DNA from 4 places in the Shinella sp. JR1-6 genome. Region 3 is predicted to be linked to each of the others. Evidence: predicted binding sites of a transcription regulator. Region 3 holds the regulator's gene; each other region holds the start of a gene.
The links. Region 3 encodes PhoB, which activates phosphate uptake and scavenging genes when phosphate is short. Its sites were predicted from a motif close to TGTCATNNANCTGTCAT; they were not measured.
Positions count from the first base shown of each region.

Region 1: phnC (phosphonate ABC transporter ATP-binding protein) is a predicted target of PhoB. The motif match lies at 2,301-2,317, and genes of this name have one in related genera.
Region 2: EXZ48_RS19865 (alkaline phosphatase) is a predicted target of PhoB. The motif match lies at 2,565-2,581, and genes of this name have one in related genera.
Region 4: EXZ48_RS06390 (PhoX family phosphatase) is a predicted target of PhoB. The motif match lies at 2,770-2,786, and genes of this name have one in related genera.

Region 1 covers NZ_SHMI01000002.1:504,165-508,579, reverse strand. The annotation lists gene phnE (phosphonate ABC transporter, permease protein PhnE) at 1-146, opposite strand, end outside; gene phnD (phosphonate ABC transporter substrate-binding protein) at 366-1,271, opposite strand; gene phnC (phosphonate ABC transporter ATP-binding protein) at 1,354-2,202, opposite strand; gene EXZ48_RS05005 (DapH/DapD/GlmU-related protein) at 2,368-2,982, opposite strand; gene phnL (phosphonate C-P lyase system protein PhnL) at 2,979-3,686, opposite strand; gene phnK (phosphonate C-P lyase system protein PhnK) at 3,689-4,415, opposite strand, start outside.
Region 2 covers NZ_SHMI01000011.1:177,893-182,307, forward strand. The annotation lists gene EXZ48_RS19855 (ABC transporter ATP-binding protein) at 1-219, opposite strand, end outside; gene EXZ48_RS19860 (hypothetical protein) at 222-686, opposite strand; gene EXZ48_RS19865 (alkaline phosphatase) at 758-2,512, opposite strand; gene EXZ48_RS19870 (hypothetical protein) at 2,624-3,238, opposite strand; gene EXZ48_RS19875 (NAD(P)-binding domain-containing protein) at 3,421-4,415, opposite strand, start outside.
Region 3 covers NZ_SHMI01000006.1:296,235-300,649, reverse strand. The annotation lists gene pstA (phosphate ABC transporter permease PstA) at 1-539, shown strand, start outside; gene pstB (phosphate ABC transporter ATP-binding protein PstB) at 553-1,368, shown strand; gene phoU (phosphate signaling complex protein PhoU) at 1,420-2,148, shown strand; gene phoB (phosphate regulon transcriptional regulator PhoB) at 2,167-2,850, shown strand; gene EXZ48_RS13715 (GcrA family cell cycle regulator) at 2,989-3,525, opposite strand; gene EXZ48_RS13710 (aspartate aminotransferase family protein) at 3,949-4,415, shown strand, end outside.
Region 4 covers NZ_SHMI01000003.1:237,100-241,514, forward strand. The annotation lists gene EXZ48_RS06375 (L,D-transpeptidase) at 1-187, opposite strand, end outside; gene recO (DNA repair protein RecO) at 392-1,156, shown strand; gene EXZ48_RS06385 (PaaI family thioesterase) at 1,153-1,662, shown strand; gene EXZ48_RS06390 (PhoX family phosphatase) at 1,784-2,722, opposite strand; gene EXZ48_RS06395 (DUF2339 domain-containing protein) at 2,884-4,415, shown strand, end outside.

The DNA of each region.
Region 1 (4,415 bases), on a different contig from region 3:
AACCAGAGCGAGCCGGTGAGCGCCGTGACGAGGATGGCAAGGCCGAGCCAGGTATAGAGCCGGCGGCGGGCGTTCAGCTCCTGCCAGTGCCGCTCGATGAGCGCACCCTTTTCGCTGAAGCCGTCGTGAAGCGTGTTCATGGCCATGGTCAGTCCGCCTTGCGGTTCCCTGTGCACAATTCCGGCTGCTGATGACGTGCCGCGAACCTCCCCTCCGTCATCCTCGGGCTTGACCCGAGCATCCACGGCCGCAGGTGCCGCATGGATCCTCGGGTCAAGCCCGAGGATGGCGTCGAGAGTGGGGTAATGGCATCAGCAAAAAAGCGCCGGCCGGTTGTCCAGCCGGCGCCGGAAACATCGAGGCTATCAACCGCCGATCGTCGCCTTGCGGGCGTCGATGATCGGCTTGTAGAAGTCGACATTGACTTCCGTGAAGGAGGTGAAGTCACCGCCCATGACGGCGGCGAAGCAGGCCGCGTCCTTCTTCGGCAGGTCGAGCATGAACTGCTTGAACTTCGCCTTCATGTCGCCGTCCATGGAAGAGCGAACGACGATCGGGCCGTTCGGGATCAGCGGCGATTTCCAGAGTTCGACGAGGTCGTTCATGTCGAGAATGCCCTTCTCGACCATCTTGTGCAGGTTGCCGGACGTGTAGCCGTCCTTCCACTCGCCAACGCCCGAACCGAAGGTGGTGCCGGCATCGAAGGTGCCCTTCACGACTTCGAGGACGAGGTTTTCGTGACCACCGCCGAAGCCGGTCTCACCAAAAAACTCCTTGACCGGTCCGCCGATGGCTTCCGGCAGCGTGACGAGCGGCACGAGGTAGCCGGAGGTCGAGTCCGGATCGGCGAAACCGAGCTTCTTGCCCTTCAGGTCTTCGAGCTTTGTGATGCCGCTGTCCTTACGGGCAACCATGATCGAGTGGTAGCCGGTCGAGCCGTCGGTCTGGACGGTCGTCAGGATCGGCTCGACGGCGTCGGCCTTGGCAAGGTAGATCTTGGCAAAGCCGGAAGCGCCGAGTTCGGCATAGTCGAGCGTGCCGCCGAGCAGGCCCTGGATGACACCGTCATAGTCGGCAGCCGGGAAGAACGAGACCTTTTCGAAGCCGAGTTCGGCCTTCAGCTGGTCGCCGAGGCACTGGTAGTTGCGCAGGCGGTCGGCTTCGTTCTCGCCGCCGATGATGCCGACGCGGAATTCCTTGAGGTCTTCAGCCTGTACGTGGCCGGCGAGCGCGATGAGCGCGACGGCGCCGAGAAGAGCTTTCTTCAGCATGGTCTTTCTCCTGTTTGACCGGCTTCGCCGGGGCTCTTTAAAAATGATGGCCCTTCACGCGGGCCCTTCGATCCCAGTCGGCTTAAAGGCCGGCCAGTGCCAGCGGTGTCGGGCTGGCGGATTCCTTTGCATTGTCCTGGCGGGCCGGATTGCGGATCGCCGTCGAGGTCATGCTTTCGTCGATTTCCGCGCCGTCGGCGCCGGTGCCGTAGATCGTGCGCACCGCATCTGCATCAAGCTCACGGGCCGGGCCATCGAAGACGACGCGACCGCCGGACATGCCGATGATGCGTTCGCAATAGGCGCGCGCCGTATCCAGCGTGTGCAGGTTGGTGATGACGGTGATGCCTTCGCGCTCGTTGATGTCGCGCAGTGCATCCATGACGATTTTTGCGTTCAGCGGATCGAGCGAGGCGATCGGTTCGTCCGCGAGCAGCATCTTGGGGTTCTGCATCAGCGCCCTTGCGATCGCCACACGCTGCTGCTGGCCGCCCGAGAGTGTGCCGGTCGGCTGAAGCGCCGTCTGTTCGATGCCGAGGCGCTCGAGCGCTGCGATCGCCATGATGCGCTCCTCACGGGTGAAGAGATTGAGGGCGCTCATGACCGTCGGGCGGTGGTTGAGGCGACCGAGCAGCACGTTGGTGAGCACGTCAAGACGCGGCACGAGATTGAACTGCTGAAAAATCATCGCGCAGTCGCGCTGCCAGTTGCGCAAGCTCGCGCCGCGCAGCGCGGAGACTTCCACATCGTTGAAATGGATCGTGCCCTCGCTCGGATCGGCAAGGCGGTTGATCATGCGCAGCATGGTCGACTTGCCGGCGCCGGAGCGGCCGATGACGCCGACCATCTGGCCCTGCGGAATGTCGAAGGTCACATCGTCGACCGCTACGCGCACGCCAAAGCGGCGGGTGACATTCTTCAGTCGAAACATGGTGGATCCCTTTTTGTCCTGTGTCGGATCAAGGCTGGGCCAAAGGCCGGGCCCTGTCGCTTTCGGGACTGGCTCTAAACGCTGTTGATGAAGGGGCAATGTCAGTTTCATGTCGGAAAAATAACAGTCCACAGGCCTGAATTTCCGGCATCGGAAAGCGCTTTCTCACCCGCCGTGACGGGCAAGAAAGGCTTCTGCGTCAAGTTTGCGAAAGTCGTCGAGAGCGGTGCGCAGCCGGGCATGATCCCAGTCCCACCAGGCAAGTTTTTCCATGTGTTCGGCAATGCTTCGGGGGAAACGTTCGCGGATGACCTTCGCCGCGACGCCGCCGACGACCGTATAGGGTTCGACGTCTTTTGTGACGACCGCGCCCGAGCCTATGACAGCACCGTTGCCGACTGTGACACCCGGCAGGATGGTCGATCCGTGACCGATCCAGACGTCATGGCCGATGACGACGCGGTGCCCGCGCCGCCATTCGAAGAAGTCGGCTTCGTGGTCGGCATCCGGCCAGTAATCGTTGGCGCGGTAGGTGAAATGATGCAGCGTCGCCCGCCACATCGGGTGGTTCGTCGCATTGATGCGCACTGAGGCGGCGATGTTGGCGAACTTGCCGATCGTCGCACACCAGACGGAGCCGCCGTTCATGATGTAGGAATAATCGCCGATCTCGACTTCGCTGACGCGGCAGTTCTCGTCGATCTCCGTGTAGCGGCCGAGCACCGTGTCGGACACGACTGCAGTCGGATGGATCAGCGGCGTTTCGGACAGGCGGGTCATGCGGCGGCCTTTCGTGGCGAGAAGGCGGAGACGTCGACGATGCGGTCGGCGACCTTTTCGCGCACGTCTTCGTCGTGGAAGATACCGAGGAGCGCGACACCGGCCGCCTTCTTCTCAGCGATCATCTCGACGACCACGGCGCGGTTCTTCGCATCGAGCGATGCGGTCGGCTCGTCGAGCAGCAGGATGCGGTGATCGGTAATGAAGCCGCGCGCGATGTTGACGCGCTGCTGTTCGCCACCGGAAAAGGTGGCGGGCGGCAGTTGCCAGAGTTCGCGCGGCAGGTTGAGCCGCGCCAGCATGGCTTCGGCCGTCGCCTTCGCCTCGGCGGCATTGACGCCGCGGGCGGTGAGCGGCTCGGCGACGACATCGACGGCCGCAACGCGCGGCACGGTGCGCAGAAACTGGCTGACATAGCCGAGCGTGGCGCGGCGCACCGAAAGAATGGTGCGCGGATCGGCGATCGCCAGGTCGAGCAGGCGGCCGCCGTGCTCGATCAGGATCTGGCCGCTGTCGACGGCATAGTTGCCGTAGACCATCTTCAGGAGCGAACTCTTGCCGATGCCGGACGGGCCGCCCAATACGACGCATTCACCCGCCTTCACCGAGAAGGCGACATTTGACATCACGGGCAGACGAATGCCGTCGCGAAGATGCATGGTAAAGCTCTTCGCGACTTCGGAAACAACGAGGGGTGTGGCCATGGTTACACCTGAAGGATCGAGGAGACGAGGAGCTGCGTATAGGCTTCGCGCGGATCGTCGAGCACGCGGTCGGTCAGCCCCTGTTCGATGACGACGCCATCCTTCATCACCATCATGCGGTGCGAGAGGAGGCGCGCGACGGCGAGGTCGTGCGTGACGATGATCGCCGAGAGGCCGAGGTCCTGCACGAGGCCGCGCAGGAGATCGAGCAACCGCGCCTGCACCGAGACGTCGAGACCGCCGGTCGGTTCGTCCATGAAGATGAGGCGCGGCGAGGTGACGAGGTTGCGGGCGATCTGCAGGCGCTGGCGCATGCCGCCGGAGAAGGCGCGCGGCTGGTCGTCGATACGGTCGACGCTGATCTCGACGCGGCCGAGCCAGGTGCCCGCCGTCTCGCGGATATTGCCGTAGTGGCGTTCGCCGACGGCCATCAGCCGCTCGCCGACATTGGCGCCGGCCGACACAGCCATGCGCAGGCCATCGGCCGGGTTCTGGTGCACGAAACCCCAGTCCGTACGCATCAGGAAGCGGCGTTCCGCCTCGCTCATGCGGGAGAGGTCACGCATCTGGCCGTCGCGCATGCGGTATTCGACGGCGCCCGATGTTGGCATCAGACGGGTGGCGAGGCAGTTGAGCAACGTCGTCTTGCCGGAGCCGGATTCGCCGACGATTGCCAGGACTTCACCCGGCCAGAGATCGAAGGAGACATTCTGGCAGCCGATGCGCGCG
Region 2 (4,415 bases), on a different contig from region 3:
GGACAGGCGGCTGATCTCCATCTCTCCCCAGCGGACACAGCCCTTCGTCGCGGGCTCCAGCCCGGTGACAACATTGACCAGCGTGCTCTTGCCCGACCCTGAAGCGCCGGTGATCGCGAGCCCGTCGCCGGCGGGAAGGTGCAGCTTTTCGATGGCGAGTACCGGCGTAGCCAGGCCGGGAAAGCGCATCTCCAGGTCGGCAATATCGAGCGCGAGCATCGTCAGACCGTATCGAATGCGGCACCGCGCAGGCGCAGCTGGCTGACGAAGCCGGTTTCGGGATCGACCCACGACCCGTATTCCAGCACACCCTGTGCCTCGATCGGCGCATTGTACTGCACGAAGGTCTGCCGCTCGGCGAGATAGACGACGAGGATATTGTCCGGCCAGTCGGCATCGGAGGAGCAGAAGGGGCAGAGCGACATTGGAATTTCGGTAAGCACGAAGAAGTTCGCCTCGGCCTTCAGCGGCGGCGCCATGAAGCCCTTCACGGCCACCTGCTGCCCGGAGAGCCGTTTGACCTTGTCCGAGAATTCGAGACCGAGGACGCCGAAACGCTTGTAGAGCTCGCCAAAGCCAAGTGTTTCGCTGGCCATGGCGATGCGGGGGAGGGCAAGCATGGGCAAGGCCGCGAGCGTCAAGAGCAGGCCCCGCCTTTCGAACGACACAGGGTCTGTCTTCGTCATGACCAGGCTTCCTTCTTTCATCTGTGAGGTTGTGGACAGGCGGCGCGGGCCGCCTGTCCACAAGACGCCGCTCAATCCTTCGGCACGCCGAGGGCAAAGGCGTCGGCCAGCACGCGATAGACGTCGCTCTGTTCCATGTAGCCGCGGAACCCTTCGGAGCCCGGACCGGCGGCCTGCAGCACGACGTCATCGACCGCATGCACGCCCGTGTCGTCTTCCTTCGGGATGTTGCCCGGGACGAAGACCGCGCCGGGCACGTCCTTGTAGGCTTCGTTGGCGACATATTCTTTCGCCTCGTTCTGCACGGCCGGGACGAAGGGGCCGTCGAGCTTCGGGCGGAAGGTCTCGTAGTGATCCGGCCCGTTGTTGGCGGCCAGGAACAGGCGGCGCGAGACGTCGATGCGATCAGGATAGCCGTCGCCGTCCTTGTCCTCGTAGTTCGGGAAGCCGGCGCTGTCATAGGTGCCGACCTTTTCGCGCATCTCTTCGCCGGGCTTCTCCTCGTCGACCGTGCCGATGATGGCGACGCCATGCGTGTGGTCACCGGTCACGATGATCAGCGTGTCCGGGTTCTTCTCGGCGAACTCGCGGGCGATACCCACGGCCTTGTCGAACTCGATCGTTTCGACGAGAGCGCGATCCCAGTCGAGCGGATGGCTCATCTTGTCGACGGAGGCGGCTTCCACCATCAGGAAGAAGCCCTCGGGATTCTTCGAGAGCTTGTCGAGTGCGGTCTTGGTCATGTCGACAAGGCCGGGCTGGTTCGGGAACTTGTCGACCGTGCCCTTCTTGAGGAATTCGCGATCGAGCGTCACGTCCAGATTGCCCGTGTGGAACAGGCCAAGCAGGCGCTCCTGGTTCGAACCGGCGGCCGCGGCAAGCTCGGCCTTGTCAGTTGCGATTGCATAATCGGCATTACGGAACTCAGCGATGTAGTCCTTGTCGTCCTTGCGCTTGGAGCCCGGCACGTCCTTCGAGAGGAAATAGGCCGAGCCGCCGCCGAGCAGCACGTCCGGCTTGACGTCGAGCATCATGCCGACGATATCGGCCTTGTCGGCCCGCTTGCGGGTATGGGCGACGAGTGCAGCGGGTGTCGCGTCCTCGACCTCCGAAGTGGTGACGATGCCGATGGATTTCTTGGTGTTCCGACGCAGGGCCTCGGCAATGGTCTCGACCTTCGGATCGTCGAGGCTGGTCGGCGTGCGGTCGGCGTAGACGCCGAGCGCGTTGACGCGCGACTTGTGGCCGGTCATGTAGGCCGACATGGTGTTGGCGCTGTCGGTGGCGATCGAATGGGTGGAAGACGTGCCGATGAAGGCGACGGGCGGGATGTCGTCCATTGCCAGGCGGCCGTTCGCCTTGCCCTCGGTCATGCCCTTGGACATGATGCGTGCACCGGTCCGGTGCGCGACGGAGAGGCCGTCGGCGATCAGGAAGATGATGTTCTTCGCCTTCGGCTGGGCGACAGTCTCATAGACATCCCAGTTGACCGACTGCGTTTCGCCGCCGGCGGAAACCTCGACCTTGTACGCGCCGGCCGTGCCGATTGCGAGATCGCGCAGGATGAGCGCCGACCCCAGCACCTTGTCCTCGGCGCCCTTCTCTTCCGCGACGAATTCGGCGGCCTTACCAAAAATCTCCGCATAATCCTTGCCGTTGACCGTGACCTTGACGTCCTCCGGCTTCACCACGGCATCGAATTCGACCTTGAAATCGAACGGCGAGCCGATGAGGATCGTCGCCCGGTCGATGGGATAGACGGTTGCAGCGTTTGCGGCGCCGGCCAGGAACGTTGCCGATGCCAGGGCGAGGATGAGTTTGCGCATGGGAGAACCTCTCTTGAGCGGTGCGTTGCCTCCCAGCGCATAGAAAGCGAGCATGACAGGCGTATTACACCGCGGTGACCATGCTGTGACCAAAGTGCCTGCATCGGGCTTTCAGCCAATCGACGGATGGAAGACGGGCCGATAGCCGGCACCAAGCGCCAGGACCGTCGATGGCGGGGTCAGGAGGGCGTCCGCCTTGCCGAGGTGTTGCGGCGGCGCGTAGCCTTCGACCGTCCAGCGATGGGCAAGACCGCCACGAAGCGTGTAGGCGTGCCCGGCTGCCGCAAGGACGACCCCATCGGGAAGCTTTGCCAGCGGCCCGGTGATCGGATGCAGGCGCTTGCGCCGGCGGTCCAGGCGCTCACCGTGCAGGACCGCGTCCATCGTGCCCGCGGAGGGCAGCGTCTCGCCTTTCGCGGTTGCCCAGCATGCCTGGAAGTGCAATGCGGATCCCCGCCGGCAGAAAAAGCAGGGCCGATGGCCGGCGGCAAGTGCGACCGCCTCGTCGAGGAAGAACAGTTCGGTCCAGCTCCGTCCCCCCATGACCGGCCGCCGGCGATCCTGAAAATCACAGAGGCAGATGAGCCAGGCCTTCGACGTCCAGCGCTTCGAAAGCAGTGTCTTCGTCGCCGGATCGTGAAGGATGCCCCGATTGCCGGTAAAGAGGCCCCGCTGCGGCAGCGCGACGATTTCGCCAAAGGGCGTGACGCGGTTTTGAAGAGGCATGGCGCTCCATCTCGCTCGAATGACGGTGCCCTACCCTATCCTCAAGCGCAATGCCGCGTCTCCCTTCCTCTCGCCGAGGGCGAATCTGGTGTGGGCGAAGTATCGTCCGGTGAAGTGGCCGTCTTCGAGTGCCCGCATCGGCGGGTTTAGGATGGACCAGGAAGACGGGAGTTCCGCCGGGTTCACAACAGGTCGAGATAAGTCGCAAGCTCCCGGGCCGCCGCCGCGCCTGCGCGGTTGGCGCCGATGGTCGAGGCGGAGGGGCCATAGCCGACGAGATGGATGCGCGGGTCCTTCTCCACCTGCGTGGCGAGGCGCCCGGTCATGACGATCCCGCCGTTCTCCCCGCGCAGCTGCAGGGGCGCGAGATGGTCGAGTGCACTGCGAAAGCCGGTTGCCCAGAGGATGACATCGGCCTTCTGCTCCGTGCCATCCGGCCAGCGCACCCCCTGCGCGGTGATCTCGCTGAACATGGGCAGGCGTTCCAGAGCGCCCCGCGCGGCGGCGGCCCGCAGCGCGGGTGTCCAGGGAATGCCGGTGACGGAGACGACGGAGCCCGGGACCAGGCCGTTGCGCACCTTGTCCTCGACGATGGCGACGGCTGCGCGGCCGTCTTCCGGCGTGAACGGCGTCTCGCGAAACTGCGGTTCACGGCGCGTGACCCAGCTTGTCGTCGTGACCTTGGAGATTTCGTCGAGATGCTGGAGTGCGGAAATGCCGCTGCCGACGATGATGACATGCTGGCCCGCGAATTCCTCGGCTGTGTGGTAGTCACGCGAATGAAGCTGTCTGCCCTGGAACAGCGCGGCACCGGGATAGTCGGGGATTTGCGGGTTCTCCCAGGTTCCGGTGGCGTTGATGAGGCCACGCGCGGAGAAGGCCTCGTGATCCGTCTCCACCCGCAGCCTTTCGAAACGGTCGCAGACCACCTTGACCGTGACCGGGCGGTAGATGGGCAACCGGAAGCGTTCTTCGTAGGCGGCGAAATAGTTGGGCACTGCGACGGACGCCTTGGCCTCGGTCTCCCCCGCCGGCACCACTTCGGTAAAGCCCATGCCCGGCAGGTCGTGCACGCGGTTGACGGTGCTCAGCGTTAGCGAGGGCCAGCGGTGTTGCCAGGCGCCGCCCGGCTTCTCGTTCCTGTCGAGCACGATGAAGTTGCGGCCCGGTTTGAGGC
Region 3 (4,415 bases):
TGAACATCAACAACCTCGCCGCCGTACCGTCCATCGTCTACGGTCTTCTCGGCCTTGCTGTCTTCGTCAACTTCGCGGGCTTCCCGCGCTCGGCGGCCCTCGTCGGCGGCCTGGTGCTGACCCTCATGACGCTGCCGACGATCATCATCGCGACCCGTGCCGCGCTGAAAGCCGTGCCGCCATCGATCCGCTCGGCTGCGCTTGGCCTCGGTGCCTCGAAGATGCAGACCGTGTTCCACCATGTCCTGCCGCTCGCGATGCCCGGCATCCTGACGGGCACGATCATCGGTCTTGCTCACGCACTCGGTGAAACCGCCCCGCTGCTTCTCATCGGCATGGTCGCCTTCGTCGCCGATGTTCCGGCAACGCCGATGGACCCTGCGACGGCGCTTCCGGTGCAGATCTACATGTGGGCCAACGAGGCGGAACGCGCCTTCGTCGAGCGCACCTCCGGAGCCATCATCGTGCTCCTCATCTTCCTCATCCTCATGAATGTTGGCGCCATCCTGTTGCGCCGCCGTTTCGAACGGCGCTGGTAGAAGGACCGGTCATATGAACATGATGTCAGAAGCAGCAGTCGAGAAAGCGCTGGACAAGAAAATGAACGACATTTCCTACAAGATGATCGGCAAGGACGTCTCGGTCTACTACGGCGAGAAGCGCGCCCTCTACGATGTGAACCTCAATGTTCGCGAAAACACGGTGACCGCCCTTATCGGCCCGTCGGGCTGCGGCAAGTCGACCTTCCTGCGCACGCTGAACCGCATGAACGACACGATCGACGGTTGCCGCGTCACCGGCCGCATCACGCTCGATACGGACGATATCTACGATCCGAACATCGACGTCGTGGAGCTGCGTGCCCGCGTCGGCATGGTCTTCCAGAAGCCGAACCCGTTCCCGAAGTCGATCTACGAGAATGTCGCTTATGGCCCGCGTATCCACGGTCTCGCCAAGGGGAAGGCCGACATGGACGCCATCGTCGAGCAGAGCCTTCAGAAGGCCGGCCTGTGGAACGAGGTGAAGGATCGTCTGCATGAAGGCGGCACGGGCCTTTCCGGCGGCCAGCAGCAGCGCCTGTGCATCGCCCGCGCCGTCGCCGTCAGCCCGGAAGTCATCCTCATGGACGAGCCCTGCTCGGCGCTCGACCCGATCGCGACCGCCAAGGTCGAGGAACTGATCCATGAACTGCGCGCGAACTTCACCATCGTCATCGTGACGCACTCGATGCAGCAGGCGGCCCGCGTCTCGCAGCGCACCGCCATGTTCCACCTCGGCAACCTCGTCGAGGAGAACGACACCGACAAGATGTTCACCAACCCGGATGACCAGCGCACGCAGGACTACATCATGGGCCGCTTCGGCTGACGCCTTCGTCGCCGAGCATCCCTGGAACCCGAGCGCATTAAGGACTGAGCCATGTCATCGAGCCACATCGTCTCCATCTACGACGAAGAACTGAAATACCTCTCCCGCCGCATCTCCGAAATGGGCGGCACCGCCGAGCAGATGGTCGCCGATTCCGTCCGCGCCCTCGTCACGACCGACGCGGCGCTGGCCCAGAAGGTGATCTCCGAGGACGTCATCCTCGATACGGCAGAGCGCCAGATCAACGACAAGGCGATCGTCACCATCGCCAAGCGCCAGCCGATGGCGGCGGACCTGCGCGAAATCATGGGCGCGATCCGTATCGCGGCCGAACTGGAGCGCGTCGGCGATCTCGGAAAGAACACCGCCAAGCGCGTCATCGCCGTCCAGAGCTCGGGCATGCCCCGCAAGCTCGCCCGCGGCCTGGAGCATCTCGCCGAGCTCGCGCTGATGCAGCTCAAGGAAGTGCTCGACGTCTATGCCACCCGCTCGATCGAGAAGGCCAAGGCGATCCGCGAGCGCGACGACGAGATCGATGCGATCTATACCTCGCTGTTCCGCGAACTCCTGACCTACATGATGGAAGACCCGCGCAACATCACACCCTGCACGCATCTCCTGTTCTGCGCCAAGAACATCGAGCGCATCGGCGACCACGCGACCAACATCGCCGAAACCATCTACTACATGGCAACAGGCTCGCAGCCGGAAGGTGAGCGTCCGAAGGACGATACCTCGACCTCCGTCGTCGCGGCCGATGTCGCCGACGCGTCCGAGTAAAGAGCAAGGTTCAACTCCATGGTGCCCAGAATTGCCGTCGTGGAAGACGAGGAGGCCCTGAGTGTTCTCCTCCGTTACAATCTGGAAGCGGAAGGTTTCGAGGTCGATACGATCCTGAACGGTGACGAGGCCGAGATGCGCTTGCAGGAGCGCATGCCGGATCTCCTCATCCTCGACTGGATGCTCCCGGGCGTTTCCGGCATCGAGCTGTGCCGACGCCTGCGCCAGCGCCCGGAAACCGAACGCCTGCCGATCATCATGCTGACGGCGCGCGGCGAGGAGAGCGAGCGCGTGCGCGGGCTTGCCACCGGTGCGGACGACTATGTCGTCAAGCCCTTCTCGACGCCGGAACTGGTTGCCCGCGTGCGGGCGATGCTGCGCCGTGCCAAGCCCGAGGTTGTCTCGACGGTGCTGCGCTGCGGCGACATCGAGCTCGACCGCGAGACGCACCGCGTCCATCGTCGCACCCGCGAGGTCCGCCTTGGCCCGACGGAGTTCCGCCTTCTGGAGTTCCTGATGACCTCGCCCGGCCGCGTCTTCTCACGCTCGCAGCTTCTCGACGGGGTCTGGGGCCATGACATTTATGTCGACGAGCGCACCGTCGACGTGCATGTCGGGCGTCTGCGGAAGGCGCTCAACTTCGCCAACATGCAGGACGTCATCCGCACGGTCCGCGGCGCCGGCTATTCGCTGGAAACCTGAGCGAGCGGAATTCCTCCCAAGGACGGAAATGGGCCCTCAGGGGCCTGTTTGCGTTTTGGGGGAATAGTAGAGGCACCACCATCTCAAACGAAAACGGACCCTTTCGGGTCCGCATCGCATTTTCTGCCGTGGTAGATGTTATCGCATCCGGCGGCGCTCGGCCGAGGGCTGGTAGGCGAGGCGCTGGTGGTAGGTGCAGTAGGGCGAATTGTCGGGGGACTCGTTGCCGCAGAAGTGGAAGTCGTCGTTGAGCGGGTCTCCGATCGGCCACTTGCAGGTGCGCTCGGTGAGCTGGGTCAGCTCGAGACGACGCGACATCGGCACGACCACGTTGTTGCGGTTGGCCGGAACCGGAAGGGTCTCGGCCTGCATTTCGAAATCGGCGTCGATCTCTTCCTTGACAATGGCGTTGCCGGCCGGACGGGCGACCGGACGGGCGGCGACGGGACGGGCAGCGAAGTTCGACGGACGCGGCGTCGCCGGAGCCGGACGCTTGGCGCGTGTCGCGGTCTGGGTGCCGCCGGCCTTGGCGCGGCCGGGCAGATTCAGCCGGTGCACCTTGCCGATGACGGCATTGCGGCTGACGCCGCCGAGCTGCGCCGCGATCTGGCTCGCGCTCAGGCCCTCGCTCCAGAGCTTCTTGAGTTTCTCGACGCGCTCGTCTGTCCAGTTCATGTTTTTGTCTCCGCTCGGCGTTCAGGATGCGGGAATCCCTCGTCGTGCTCCGGACGGGTCCGGAACCTGAACGCCCTAACTCTCTTGCTGACTAGTTCCGCCGCATGCAGTCTAGTAATTGGTCTTTAACCTAGAGACCGGTGGACTCTGTGACAAGAGTCGCCGGAATCCGGGCGAATCGATTTCGGAGTTTTCCCCAACTTGCTGGTCGGGTGTGACTCGATAGAGACACCTTCCATGCGCGTCGCGAATCCTCACCTTGCGGGATGTTCAGCGCCATTTCGGGTGCGATTTTGTTGACATCCCAATATGAAATGCTGATAGTGCGGCATGCCGCCGAAAGGCGGCTTTTGGTTTTTCTGAGGCTTGGAAAAGTCAAGCTGCATTTCTGTTTTTCCGCATCTCTTTTCGGAGGATCCACGCATGGCCGATGTCGCGCCGCTCTATGAAACCTACATGCGTGCGCCGCTCCGGTTCACGCGCGGGGAGGGCGTGTGGCTGACCACCGAAGATGGCGAGCGATATCTCGATTTTGCCGCCGGTGTTGCCGTCAACTCGCTCGGCCATGCGCATCCTCATCTCGTCGCCGCGCTGAAGGAGCAGGCCGACAAGGTCTGGCACCTGTCGAACCTCTATGAGGTTCCGGGCCAGGAAAGCCTCGGCAGCCGGCTGACGCAGGCCACGTTCGCCGACAAGGTGTTCTTCACCAATTCAGGTGCAGAGGCGCTGGAATGTGCGATCAAGACCGCCCGGCGCTACCATTTTGCCAAGGGCCATCCCGGCAAGTACCACATCATCACCTTCGAGGGTGCCTTCCACGGGCGCACGATCGCGACGATCGCCGCCGGCGGTCAGGAAAAATACATCGAGGGCTTCGGCCCCAAGGCGCC
Region 4 (4,415 bases), on a different contig from region 3:
TGCTGATGTCCATCGCCGGCAGGGGAAAACGCTCTTCTGGATGCGGTCCGTACATGGCGATATGTATCGGGTCCGGTCCCTTCTTCACCGGCTTTGCGGTGGTGGCGCAGCTTGCGAGCGTTGCCGCAAGGGCGAGGAGGGCGAGGGGGCGGAGAGCCGCGAAAGCGCGGGCACGGGACACACACATGAGGGGGGCACCTGTCGTTTTTCAATTCCGAAATCTGGCTTGAAAGCCTTGCGCGGGTTCTTTGTCGGCAAAGCGGGCATCGGCGCGGCGAGAAAAAAGCGAAACTGTGGCAAGGGCTTGGGTGTGTCCTTGCGGCCACGCGTCGTTCCGTCGCACATGCCATGCCGCTTGCTCCCGCGCGGGCGAGGGCGTAAGGCTTTTGCCATGCAATGGAGTGAGGAAGCCATCGTTCTCGGCGTGCGGCGCCACGGCGAAAGCTCTGTCATCGTCGAGGTGATGACGCGCAGCCGTGGCCGGCACCTCGGCATGGTGCGCGGCGGGCGCTCGCGGACCATGCAGCCGGTGCTCCAGCCCGGCAATTCCGTCGATGTCACCTGGCGGGCGCGGCTCGACGAGCATCTCGGCGAGTTCCGCATCGAGCCGCTGGAACTGCGCGCCGGGCGGCTGATGGAGACGGCGACCGCTGTCTACGGCGTGCAGGCCATGGCGGCGCTGCTGCGCTTCCTGCCGGAGCGCGACCCGCATCCCCATCTCTACGAGGCGCTTTCCGTCATCCTCGATCACCTGCACGAGCCGGCCGATGCCGGCGAACTCTTCGTGCGTTTCGAACTCGCCGTGCTCAACGATCTCGGCTTCGGCCTCGATCTTTTCGAATGTGTCGCAACGGGCAGCCGCGAAAACCTCTGTTACGTGTCGCCGAAATCCGGCCGTGCCGTTTCGCGCGAAGCCGGCGCACCCTGGGCGGACAAGATGCTGGCACTGCCGGCCTTTCTTGGCGACGAGCGCCGGCACGCCGCCGATGCCGCCGCCCTCGCGGACGGCTTCCGGCTGACCGCCTTCTTCCTCAACCGGCATGTCTGCGAACCGCGCGGGCTGGAACTCGCCAGCGCCCGCGACGGCTTCATCCAGGCGGCCCTGAAGGCGCTCGGCACGCCGAGGCACGATCAACCCCGAGAGGCGCATGCATGACGGTCGAAATCTACCCCGGGCTGACGGTTTCTGGCGTCGGTACGCTGCCGCTCGACGTGGTGAAGCGCGACGGCGGGCTGAAGGTACTGCAGGCGATGCTGGCCGGCGACCTGCCGGCCCCGCCGATGGCGAAGACGCTCGCCTTCAGCATGACGGAGGTGGAGGACGGCCGCGTCGTCTTTGCCGGCCTGCCGTCTGTCGACCATCTCAATCCGCTCGGCACGGTGCACGGCGGCTGGACGGCAACGGTGATGGATTCGGCGCTCGGATGCGCCGTCTTCTCCGTCATCAAGCCGGGCGAAGCCTATACGACGATCGAGTTCAAGCTGAATCTCGTGCGCCCCGTCCTGCCCGGCATGGGTGAGGTGTTCTGCGAAGGCAGGATCGTGCATCGCGGCCGTACCATTGCGACATCCGAAGCATGGCTGCGCGACGGAAACGGCAAGCTGCTCGCCCATGGCACTGAAACCTGCGCCATCTTCCCGATCGAAAACCTGATGCGTTAGTGTCTCCAGCCGAAGCGGCGCCGGATGCGGCGGCCAGAAGGCATGTGGGGCAATTCCACTGAACCGGGGGCTGCGAAGTTGCTCCAGACAGGCCGCAGCCATCGGCCCTGCTGCCGATGGCTCAATGGCCGTTACAGGTCGAAAGCACTTCCCAGTGCGCGTGCAGCGCTGCGAAATCGCCGCCGGCTTCGATGATCTCGACGATATGGCTGAACCGGTCGCGGGCGCCCGTTTTTTCGCCGGCCAGCCGGAGGCGGGCCGTGCCGGCCGCAGGATCCCCGGTCACATCCGCAATTCCGTCGAGGCGGGTGGCGCGCAGGAGGGCGGCGGCGCGGCGCGTTTCGTTCTGCACGTTGATCGGTGTGGCATAGCCATAAGCGGTGGTCAGCGGGCTCTTTCCGGCAGCGACCGGCATCCATGTCAGCGTGCCGTTTTCCATCACCAGCGGCGCCGCGTCGAAGGTGACCGGCATCCAGTCCTCTTCCGCGTCGGCGGAAAAATGCGCGACATGGAGCGCGCCGTCGTCGAGGAGGTCCGGGCCGTCGGCGCGGCTGCCGGACTGCCAGGTGCGGTTTGTGACGAACTTGTAGAGATGCCCGGATTCGCCGGCATCGCCGCAATAGACGACCACGCGGCCATCCCGGTTGACGAGGCAGGCGAGGGCGCCATGCCGCAAGCGGCCGAGGGCGGCCCGTTTTTTCGGGGCGGCGTCCGGATTCCGCGGATCGACCTCGACGACCCAGCCCGCAGGGGCGCCGGATCCCTCATCGAAGCAACGGGCGTCGCCATGAAAATCCGCCTCTGCCATCAGCCGCGTGCCCCAGGGGGTAAGGCAGCCGGCGGTGGCGATGCGCTGGCTTGAAGCCATGCGGAGCGCGGCGGGGGCCAGGCGTTTTACCGGGGCCCCGCCGGCGGCCGGCGTCAAAGGCTGTCCGTCCGTGCGGGCGGCGGTGCATCGACCGAGAAGATTGCCGAGGCCGCGAACGATGGCATGCGCATAGCCGTCCCGGGGCTGCCGGCCCGCCTGCGTGGCGGTGGCATTGCGAAGGGTCTGGGTCATGGCGGGCTCCGGTTGCTCCTGGAAATAGGTCATTGTGCCCGCCTTGCATGAAAACCATGCGACAGCTCGAAGAGAATACCGGCTTCAAACGTAACCCCGTTTAGTCTTTGGAAAAAACCGGGTAGTCTCCGCGCCCGGACAATGCCCGCGTTGGAGTCGCAATGCTCGAAATCCTCTCCCTGGTCGCGATCGGCCTGGCGCTCTATACCCTCAATGCATCGCGAAACAGCGCGCAGAAACTCGGCGAGGAGGTGATGCGGCTGAAGCGCGAAGTCGAGGCGCTGAAGGCCGGAGATTTGACGGCGCCAGTGGAGACGGTGGCTGTGGAAGCGACCGAGGTCATCTCCGAAGAGGCGGCCGAGGAGCCGGTGCCGGCCGATTTCGCAAGCCCCTGGGCGGCGTCGCAGGCGGCGGGGGCGGACGAGGCCGAGAAGGGCCGGGCGATCTTTGGCGGCACGCCCGCCGGTCCCGCCGAAACGGTTGCTGCGAGCGAGAGGCTGGACGAAGCCGTTGTGGCGGCCTCTGCCACTCCCGCGGCCGCGGCAAAGCCGAAGGAAAGCTTCGAAAGCCGCATCGGCGCGCGCTGGGCCGTCTGGGTGGGCGGCATCGCGCTCGCGCTCGGCGGCATCTTCATGGTCAAGTATTCCATCGAGGCGGGGCTGCTCAGCCCGGCGGTGCGGCTGTCGCTGGCTGCCGTCTTCGGCCTCGTGCTCATGGCGGTCGGCGAGTTCGTGCGCCGCCGCACGCTGCCGGTCATCGCGAATGCCTTCCAGAACGCGATGATCCCCGGCGTGCTGACCGCTGCCGGTGCCATAACGCTGTTTGCCGTCACCTATGTCTCCTATGAGTTCTACGGCTATTTCGGCCCGCTGACGGCCTTCGTGCTGCTCGCCGGCGTCGCCTTCGCGACGATCGGCCTGTCGCTCCTGCATGGGCAGGCGCTGGCCGGCCTCGGCCTGCTCGCCTCTCTCGTGACGCCTGCGCTGGTCGCGACCGAGGAGCCGAGTGCCTGGGGCCTTTTCGGCTTCCTCTCCGTCGCCTGGCTTGCCACCTTCGCCGCCGCGCGCATCCGCCGCTGGCTGATCGTTCCGGCGCTGGCCAGTGCCGGCATGGCGCTCTGGGCGGTGCTCTATCTTTCGGAGGCGAGCACGGTCGAGGTCGTGCCGATGCTTCTCGCCATGCTCGTGATGGCGCTCGGCCTGGGGCTGATCTGGCCGGGCAACATTACGACGGACGACCTGCCGCCCGCAACGGCCGCCGCCGCCGCCGATCCGCTGGACCGCCTGCTTGCCCCGCCAGCGGTCGCCGTATCGCTGGCCGGCGCACTGGCACTGACTTTCCCGGCGCTGATTCTCGCCAATGCCGTCCCGGCGCTGGCCCGGGCGGACTATGGGTTTGCCGCGATCGTGATGGCGCTTGCCCTGCTCGGCGCGCTGCGCGGCTGGGCGGTCTATCCCGCGCTCTTCTCCGCTGTCACGGCCGTGGTCGGCGTCGGGGCGATGGTGATCCGGCCCGGCGGCCTGCTGTCCGACGATTTCTCCTCCCTGGCCCCGCCGATACTGGACAATGCCTCGGTGCTGCCGCCGCCGGCATCGTTGCCGGTGCCGATGATCGCCGTCGTGCCTGTTAACCTGCTGCTGCTCCTTGCTGTCGCCTATGCGGCGGTCGGTCTTGCGGCGGTGCGCCTGCGCAT